Regions from separate parts of the Pseudoflavonifractor sp. BSD2780061688st1 E11 genome, predicted to be linked through region 2. Evidence: predicted binding sites of a transcription regulator. Region 2 holds the regulator's gene; each other region holds the start of a gene.
What was found. Region 2 encodes HrcA, which represses chaperone genes, less so after heat shock. Its sites were predicted from a motif close to TGTTAGCACTCNNNNNNNNNGAGTGCTAACA; they were not measured.

Region 1: the regulator HrcA is predicted to act here: its motif matches at 1,455-1,485, upstream of clpB (ATP-dependent chaperone ClpB).
Region 3: the regulator HrcA is predicted to act here: its motif matches at 1,573-1,603, upstream of FGQ85_RS01215 (co-chaperone GroES).

Annotation. Positions count from the first base shown of each region.
Region 1 is NZ_SPHM01000024.1:34,021-37,307, reverse strand. Features, by position in the region: gene aspS (aspartate--tRNA(Asn) ligase) at 1-799, shown strand, start outside; gene clpB (ATP-dependent chaperone ClpB) at 1,574-3,287, shown strand, end outside.
Region 2 is NZ_SPHM01000006.1:97,160-100,446, forward strand. Features, by position in the region: gene FGQ85_RS04420 (EamA family transporter) at 1-685, shown strand, start outside; gene hrcA (heat-inducible transcriptional repressor HrcA) at 806-1,846, shown strand; gene grpE (nucleotide exchange factor GrpE) at 1,870-2,520, shown strand; gene dnaK (molecular chaperone DnaK) at 2,552-3,287, shown strand, end outside.
Region 3 is NZ_SPHM01000002.1:62,187-65,473, reverse strand. Features, by position in the region: gene topA (type I DNA topoisomerase) at 1-206, shown strand, start outside; gene codY (GTP-sensing pleiotropic transcriptional regulator CodY) at 328-1,110, shown strand; gene FGQ85_RS01220 (hypothetical protein) at 1,192-1,488, shown strand; gene FGQ85_RS01215 (co-chaperone GroES) at 1,633-1,920, shown strand; gene groL (chaperonin GroEL) at 1,976-3,287, shown strand, end outside.

The sequences.
Region 1 (3,287 bases), on a different contig from region 2:
AGCTAATATTTTCCGGCTGGACTATTTTGGAAAGGAAGCGTATCTGGCACAGAGCCCGCAGTTTTATAAGCAGATGATGGTAGGCGTCTACGAGAGAGTCTTTGAGATCGCGCCGGTATTCCGGGCGGAGAAACATGACACCTCCAGACATTTAAACGAGTATACAAGCGTGGACTTTGAGATGGGATATGTGACGAGAGTGGAAGAGCTGATGGAGATGGAGGCTGCGATGCTGAAATTCGTATTCGCTTCTCTGAAAGAAGAGTGCCAGGAAGAGCTTGCCCTCCTTCAGGTGGAGATTCCGGAATGGAAAGAAATCCCGGCGATTCCATTTGCCGAAGCAAAAGAGATTGTGGCCAAGATTCGGAAAAGACCGGTGGAGGAGCCGGAAGACCTGGAACCGGAAGAAGAAAAGCTGCTTTCCGAATGGATTCTAAAAGAGACCGGAAGCGAGCTTGTCTTTGTAACCGAATATCCGGAGAAAAAGCGTCCATTTTATGCTATGGACAGCGAGACAAATCCGAATGTGACAAAAAGTTTCGACCTTCTTTACAAAGGTCTGGAAGTCACGACAGGAGGGCTTCGGATTCACAATTACGAAGAACAGGTGGCGAAGATGAAACGAAGAGGCATGCATCCGGAAGTGTTTGAAAGCTATCTCATGGCACATAAGTGCGGACTGCCGCCGCACGGAGGCCTGGGACTTGGACTGGAACGATTTACAAGCAGGCTGCTTGGCTTTGAAAATGTGCGCCGGGCATCCCTGTTTCCAAGAGACATCCACCGGCTGGTGCCGTAGGAAAGTAAAGCGAAGACTGTGCGGAACGACATCCGCACAGCCTTCGCTTTAGTCTACCGGAGATTCCCAGGTTTCCAGAATGGCATCCAGTTTCTCCTGGCTCAGTGAAATGATCCGGTGGTTTGCGTCAAAATAAGTTTTATCACATCCTCCAGGGTCAACGGTTTTCTGAAAATAGATTTTTGACGGATCTCTACAGTTACGGACATAGGATCACCCCTGATTTCATTATACAATAAGGAAAGAAAGAGAACAATCGCAAAGTATTTCCCTGGCAGAACTGTAGTTCCAAGCGGTTTAGTACGGTTAGCTGATCGATTTTTGCTGTAAGAACTGTAGTCATGCGCGATATAGTACGGTTGCCAGATCAAATTTCGCTGTAAGAACCGTAGACACGGGCGATATAGTACGGTTAGCTAGCCAGTTTTCGTTAAGAGAACCGTAGTTACATACGATTTACTACGGTTACCAGCTCGATTTTCGTTGTAAGCACCGTAGTCACCCACATTTTACTACGGTTCTAAAAGAGAGTTTCCTTGACAGAACCGTAGTTTTATCGCACAGGCGGATAACTGGCGATGATCTTCTAAGTCAGGTAAGAACTAGATAGTGAAAGAGCAGGGAATATAGAAAATTGAAACGAGAAAATTCAGAAAATTAGCACTCGAGTGTTGACAGTGCTAATAAAAAATGCTATTGTTATATCGTCGATAGAACAGACAAACAGAAACTGTAAATAGATTAAGAGAATTATTCGTAAGGAGGAAGAAAGGTATGAATATTAACAAATTCACACAAAATTCTATGCTTGCGGTACAGGGATGCGAGAAGATCGCAGATGATTACGGAAATCAGGAGATCGAGCAGGAGCATCTGCTTTATTCCCTGCTGACACAGGATGGGAGCCTGATTCTGAAGCTGATGGAAAAGCTCGGGATTCAGAAAGAACTGCTGATTGAGCGTGTAGAGCAGGCGCTCAGGAAGCGTCCGAAGGTACAGGGCGGACAGCTCTATATCGGTCAGAATCTGAACAAGGTGCTGATCCATGCGGAGGATGAGGCAAAGCAGATGGGGGACGAATATGTTTCAGTAGAGCATATTTTCCTGGCACTTCTGAAGTACGCAAACCGTGAGGTAAAAGAGATTTTTAAAGAGTTCAGCATCAATCGGGAGAATTTTCTGCGGGTGCTTTCCGAAGTCAGAGGAAACCAGAGAGTAACAAGTGACAATCCGGAAGCAACCTATGATACGCTGAACAAATACGGGTATGATCTGGTGGAACGAGCCAGAGAGCAGAAACTGGATCCGGTCATCGGACGTGACGTCGAGATCCGGAATGTAGTCCGGATTCTTTCCCGTAAAACGAAGAATAACCCGGTGCTCATCGGTGAGCCGGGTGTCGGAAAGACCGCAGTTGTCGAAGGGCTGGCACAGCGGATCGTCCGGGGCGATGTTCCGGAAGGACTGAAAAATAAGCAGCTGTTTGCACTGGATATGGGTGCGCTGGTAGCAGGAGCAAAATACAGAGGTGAATTTGAGGAACGTTTAAAAGCGGTTCTTGAGGAAGTCAAAAACAGCGACGGAGAGATCATTCTCTTCATCGATGAGCTGCACACGATCGTGGGAGCAGGAAAGACGGAAGGCTCCATGGATGCCGGCAATATGTTAAAGCCGATGCTGGCAAGAGGCGAGCTTCACTGTATCGGAGCCACCACGCTGGATGAATATCGGGAGTACATTGAAAAAGACGCTGCTCTGGAGCGGCGGTTCCAGCCGGTAATGGTAGATGAGCCGACAGTGGAGGATGCCATTTCTATTCTTCGTGGACTGAAAGAGCGGTATGAAGTCTTCCATGGTGTAAAGATTACAGACAGTGCCCTGGTAGCGGCGGCAACCTTGTCAAACCGTTACATCTCCGACCGTTTCCTGCCGGACAAGGCGATCGACCTGGTGGATGAGGCATGTGCATTGATCAAGACAGAACTGGATTCCATGCCGACCGAGCTTGACGAGCTCAGAAGAAGGACGATGCAGCTGGAGATCGAGGAAGCAGCTCTTAAGAAAGAAGACGACCGGTTAAGTCAGGAGCGTCTTGTAAAACTGCAGCAGGAGCTGGCGGAAAACAGAGAAGAATTTGCCAAACAGAAAGCCCAGTGGGATAATGAAAAATCATCTCTGGAGCAGGTACACCGTCTCCGTGAAGAGATTGAAAGTGTCAACCAGGAGATTCAGAAAGCACAGAGCAGCTACGATCTGGAGAAGGCGGCAGAGCTTCAGTACGGCCGTCTCCCGCAGCTGAAAAAACAGCTGGAGGAAGAAGAAGCAAAGGTCAAAGATGAAGACATGTCCCTGGTACACGAAAGTGTGACAGAAGAAGAAATTGCGAAGATTGTTTCCAGATGGACCGGAATTCCGGTAGCCAAGTTAAATGAAAGTGAGCGGAGCAAGACTCTTCACCTGGATGAGCAGCTTCATAAACGGGTGATCG
Region 2 (3,287 bases):
TGTCGGGGAAAACGGCACTATGACGGCGGTAGGATTTGGTATTGGCACGGGCCTTCTTTACTGCGGATCCTTTATTCTTCTGCAGTGGAATGTGCGGAAAAACGGCGTTATCCTGTCCTCTACCTTTATGAAGCTTGGCGTGATCGTCCCGTCCGCGCTTGCAGTCCTCTGGTTTGGAGAAAAACCGGGATGGAACCAGGGAATCGGACTTCTGATTGCGGTGGTTGCCATTTTGCTCATCAATCTGGAGAAAGGAGCGGTCCGGACGGGAGGAAGCTCCAAGGCCGGACTTGTACTTCTTTTACTTGGCGGAGGCCTGGGAGATGCCATGGCCAAGTTTTATGACGCATACGGGAAAACATCCTTTGGAAGCTTTTTCCTGATGCTTTCCTTTCTTGTTTCCGGAGTAATCAGTGGTCTGCTTGTTGCACGAAACAGGGAGCGGATTACAAAAAATGAAATTCTATTTGGAGTTCTCATTGGAATTCCAAATTATTTTTCGGCCCGGTTTCTGCTGTGGGCACTGGCCGATGTCCCTGCGGTCATTGCCTATCCGACCTATAGCATTGCGGCGATGGCGGTAATAGGAGTAGCAGGAGTGATCCTTTTCAAAGAGAAACTTACGAAAAGGCAGTGGGTAGCGTATGGAATGATAATCCTTGCTGTGGGACTTCTGAATATGTAGAAAGACACAAAAAAGATACAGAATCGGTGTTGACAAATGTGTGCGGGAGTGCTAAATTAGTAAACGTAGATATTAGCACTCGAAATAAATGAGTGCTAATAAGACGGAAGGAGGATCTGAATGGAATTAATCCGGGAACTGAGTGAAAGAAAACTGAAGATATTAAAAGCAGTCATTCAGAACTATCTGGAGACAGGTGAGCCGGTTGGTTCCAGAACAATTTCCAAGTACACCGATCTGAATTTAAGTTCCGCTACAATCCGGAATGAGATGGCGGATCTGGAAGAACTTGGATATATTTTTCAGCCTCATACGTCTGCAGGACGTATTCCGTCTGACAAGGGATATCGGCTTTATGTCGATATGCTCATGCAGGATAAAGAGCAGGAAGTGACGGAAATCAAGGAACAGATGCTTCAGAAGGCGGATAAGATGGATCAGCTTTTGAAACAGGCGGCGAAAGTACTGGCTAACAATACAAATTACGCCACGATGGTATCCGCGCCTGTCAGCATGAAAAACCGGCTGAAATTTATTCAGCTTTCCCAGGTTGATGAGGAACAGTTGATCGCAGTCATTGTGCTGGAAGGAAACATTGTCAAGAACCAGATCATCCGGGTTGACCAGGATCTGGGAAGCGAGACGCTTCTAAAGCTGAACATGCTTTTGAATACGACGCTGAACGGCATGTCCATCGATCAGATTACACTGGGACTGATTGCCAAGCTCAAAGAACAGGCAGGCATTCACAGCGGAGTGATCAGCGATGTGCTGGATGCGGTAGGCAATGTGATTCAGCTCGATCAGGACATGGAGATCTATACAAGCGGAGCCACCAACATTTTCCGTTATCCGGAATTATCCGACAAGCAAAGCGCACAGGAAATCATCAGTGCCTTTGAGGAAAAACAGCAGCTTTCGGAACTTGTCACCCAGACACTTTCCAGTGACACTAAGGGAATACAGGTTTATATCGGAAATGAGACTCCGGTACAGAACATGAAGGACTGCAGTATTGTGACAGCAACCTATGAATTAGGAGAAGGCATGCAGGGAACGATAGGGATTATCGGACCGAAGCGTATGGACTATGAACATGTCATGGACACACTGAAAACACTGCAGACTGAGCTGGATACGATATTTCACAAAAAAGAATAGAGCAAAAGCAGAAAGGTGGTATCCTGGTGGGAGAAAGTAAGAATCAGGAAGAAATGGTAAAAGAGGCCGTAGAAGAAGCGAAAAAGCAGGCTGAGCAAAACGGTGAGATTCCTGTAGAGGATGAAACCGCACAGGATGAAGCGGAAGAGACCGGCGCGCCGGAAAGCACAGACGGCCAGGAAGCTTCGGACGACGGCAAAGAAAAGAAGGGATTCTTTAAAAGAAAGAATAAAAAGGATCCAAAAGATGAGAAGATCGAAGATCTGACCGATAAGCTGACACGCCAGATGGCGGAGTTTGACAATTACAGAAAGCGTACTGAAAAAGAAAAATCGGCCATGTATGAGATTGGAGCAAAGGACATCATTGAGAAGATCCTGCCTGTTATCGATAATTTCGAGAGAGGGTTCCAGAGCGTTGAAGACGGAAAGAAAGACGATCCGTTTGTAGACGGCATGGATAAAGTATATAGACAGCTTATGAAGACGCTGGAAGACGCAGGCGTCAAGCAGATCGAGGCCCTGGGACAGGAATTCAATCCGGACTTTCATAATGCGGTGATGCATGTGGAAGACGAAGAAGCCGGTGAGAATATTATCGTGGAGGAATTCCAGAAAGGGTATATGTACCGTGACAGTGTGGTAAGACACAGCATGGTAAAAGTAGCTAATTAAGAAAAATGAAATAAATCAGGAGGAATGCATTATGGGCAAAATTATTGGTATTGACTTAGGTACAACAAACAGTTGTGTTGCTGTAATGGAAGGTGGACAGCCGACCGTTATCGCAAATACAGAAGGCGCAAGAACGACTCCATCTGTAGTCGCATTTACAAAGAACGGAGAACGTCTTGTAGGTGAACCTGCAAAACGTCAGGCAGTTACAAATGCAGACAAAACAATTTCTTCCATCAAAAGGAAGATGGGAACAAATGAGAAAGTAAACATCGACGGAAAACAGTATTCTCCGCAGGAGATTTCTGCAATGATCCTTCAGAAACTGAAAGCAGACGCAGAAGGATACCTTGGTGAGAAAGTGACAGAAGCAGTTATTACAGTGCCTGCTTACTTTAATGATGCACAGCGTCAGGCAACAAAGGATGCCGGTAAAATCGCAGGACTGGATGTAAAACGTATCATCAACGAGCCTACAGCAGCAGCACTTGCTTACGGACTTGACAATGAAAAAGAACAGAAGATCATGGTATACGACCTTGGCGGCGGTACATTCGACGTTTCCATCATCGATATCGGAGACGGTGTTATCGAAGTACTTTCCACAGCCGGAAACAACAGACTTGGCGGTGACGACTTCGACCAGAAGATCACAGACTACATGCTGGCTGATTTCAAGGCAAAAGAAGGCGTAGACCTTTCTAATGACAAGATGGCTCTTCAGAGATTAAAAGAAGCGGCAGAAAAAGCAAAGAAAGAACTTTCTT
Region 3 (3,287 bases), on a different contig from region 2:
GCGGAAAGGATGTGGTAATCCGGAAGACCAAAAAAGGAAGACGCTACTACGGATGCGAAAATAATCCGGAATGCGATTTTATGTCCTGGCAGAAGCCGTCTGACAGGAAATGCCCGAAATGCGGCAGTTATATGGTAGAAAAAGGGAACAAACTTGTATGCTCTGATACCTCCTGCGGGTATGTTGAAAAAAAAGAAAAAAAATAATTTCCGAAATTTATTGATAACATGGAAATTGTATGATAATATTAAAATATGAGCCGCATATTCTATAATTTGTTCGTACAATTACATGGAACAACGTCATGAATTTGAATGGAGGAAAATTATGAGTGTACAATTATTGGATAAGACGAGGAAAATAAACAAATTGCTTCACAATAATAATTCCAGTAAAGTTGTTTTCAATGATATATGTGAAGTGCTTACGGAAATTCTGAATTCAAATATCCTTGTGGTAAGTAGGAAAGGGAAAGTTCTGGGAATCAGTAAAAAAGAGGAGATCCGCCCGCTGACAGAACTGATTAATGGAGAAGTTGGCGGACATATTGATTCCATGCTGAACGAACGTCTGTTGAGCGTTCTATCAACGAAGGAAAATGTCAACCTCCAGACACTGGGATTCGATGCCGAAACAGCGAAAGGCTACCAGGCGATTGTATCTCCGATTGAGATCGCGGGAGAACGGCTTGGAACTCTGTTTATTTATAAACAGGATGAAGAATATGAAATTGACGATATTATTCTCAGCGAGTATGGTACAACAGTAGTCGGACTTGAGATGCTCCGTTCTGTCAATGAAGAGAATGCAGAGGAGACGAGAAAAGAACATATTGTTCAGTCGGCGATCAGCACGCTTTCGTTTTCAGAGCTGGAAGCGATTATCCATATTTTTGACGAGCTTGACGGTATGGAGGGAATTCTTGTCGCAAGCAAGATCGCGGACAGAGTAGGAATCACAAGATCTGTCATTGTAAATGCGCTTCGTAAATTCGAAAGCGCAGGCGTGATTGAGTCCAGATCCTCCGGAATGAAAGGAACCTATATTAAGGTGGTGAACGACTACGTATTCACGGAGCTGGAAAAGATAAAAAAAGAAAAGCAAAAATAGAAAGGCATTGAACAGTAGGATATGCAAATAGAAGGGAGCGTCAGTATTCTGAGGCTCCCTTTTAGGAAAGGAGAAATAAAAATGTACGAGGACGGAGCTGCTGTTTTACAAATGAAAAAGGTATTTTTGAAAGATGAGAAATATAACCGGAAAAAATATATGACACGCATAAAAAACTATGATCCGCAGCAAGAAGAGATGACGCTTTACACAAGCCGGGGCGATGTGGACGAGTTTTCCCTGGATGCTGTATATGAATGTATTTTTGAAGTGAAAGAAGGCCGGTTCGGATGCGAAGGAGTCATTCGGAAACGTTTCCGCAGCCAGGAGAAGGATCAGGTTGTATTCCGGATTCAGAACGGGTTTTATAAAGTTTAAACGGACAGAATTATAAACGAATTATAAAGAATGAGAATGGATGTTGACAAATAAAATAGAGAGTGCTATTTTATTACTAGAGTGTTTTAGCACTCTAGTTCAATGAGTGCTGATAAACTGATAGGCAATGAAGGAGGAACAATCATGAAATTAGTACCATTAAGTGACAGAGTTGTATTAAAACAGATGGAAGCAGAAGAAACAACCAAATCCGGGATCGTGCTTCCGGGACAGAATAAAGAAAAGCCGCAGCAGGCAGAAGTCATCGCGGTAGGACCGGGAGGACTGGTCGATGGGAAAGAAGTGGAAATGAAAGTTTCTGTTGGAGATAAAGTCATTTATTCAAAATATGCAGGTACAGAAGTAGAGCTTGACGATGTAGAATATATCATCGTAAGACAGAGCGATATCCTCGCAGTGATCGAAGCTTAAATTCAGAGTGACAGATAATAATATTTAAAATAAACAGATTATGGAGGGATTTGAAATGGCTAAGGAAATCAAATATGGAGCAGAAGCCAGAAAAGCGCTTGAAGCAGGCGTAAATAAACTTGCTGACACAGTCAGAGTTACACTTGGACCAAAAGGAAGAAACGTCGTACTTGACAAATCATTCGGCGCACCGCTGATCACAAACGATGGTGTGACAATCGCAAAAGAGATCGAGCTGGAAGACGCATTTGAAAATATGGGAGCTCAGCTGATTCGTGAAGTTGCGTCCAAGACAAACGATGTAGCTGGAGATGGTACAACAACCGCAACCGTACTTGCCCAGGCAATGGTTCATGAAGGTATGAGAAACCTTGCAGCAGGCGCAAATCCGATTGTTCTTAGAAAAGGTATGAAAAAGGCAACTGACCTCGCAGTGGAAGAGATCGCAAAAATGAGCAGCAAAGTAAAAGACAAGGCTCAGATCGCAAGAGTTGCCGCTGTATCTTCCAGTGATGATGAAGTAGGAAACATGGTTGCTGACGCAATGGAAAAAGTTTCCAACGATGGTGTTATCACAATCGAAGAATCCAAGACAATGAAGACAGAGCTTGACCTGGTAGAAGGTATGCAGTTTGACCGTGGATATATTTCCGCATACATGGCAACGGACATGGATAAGATGGAAGCAAATCTGGAAGATCCGTATATCCTGATTACAGATAAGAAGATCTCCAATATTCAGGAGCTGCTTCCTCTTCTGGAACAGGTTGTTCAGGCGGGGGCAAGACTTCTTATCATTGCAGAAGATGTAGAAGGAGAAGCACTGACGACTCTGATCGTAAACAAACTGCGTGGTACTTTCAATGTTGTTGCTGTGAAAGCTCCGGGATACGGCGACAGAAGAAAAGAAATGCTTCGCGATATCGCAATTTTGACAGGCGGAGAAGTAATCTCTGAAGAACTGGGACTGGATCTGAAAGAGACAACTCTGGATCAGCTTGGCCGTGCAAAATCTGTAAAAGTTCAGAAAGAAAATACAACTATCGTTGACGGTATGGGAGAGAAATCTGAAATTGAAGCACGGATCGCGCAGATCAAGGCTCAGATTGAAGAGACAACATCTGATTTCGATAAAGAGAAACTTCAGGAAAGACTTGCAAAACTTGCAGGCGGTGTAGCAGTCATCCGGGTTGGAGCAGCTACAGAGACAGAGATGAAAGAAGCAAAACTTCGTATGGAAGATGCTCTTGCTGCAACAAGAGCAGCTGTAGAAGAAGGAATTATCGCCGGAGGCGGATCTGCATATGTACATGCGACAAAAGCTCTGGAAAAACTTGTTTCCGAAATGGAAGGGGATGAAAAAACCG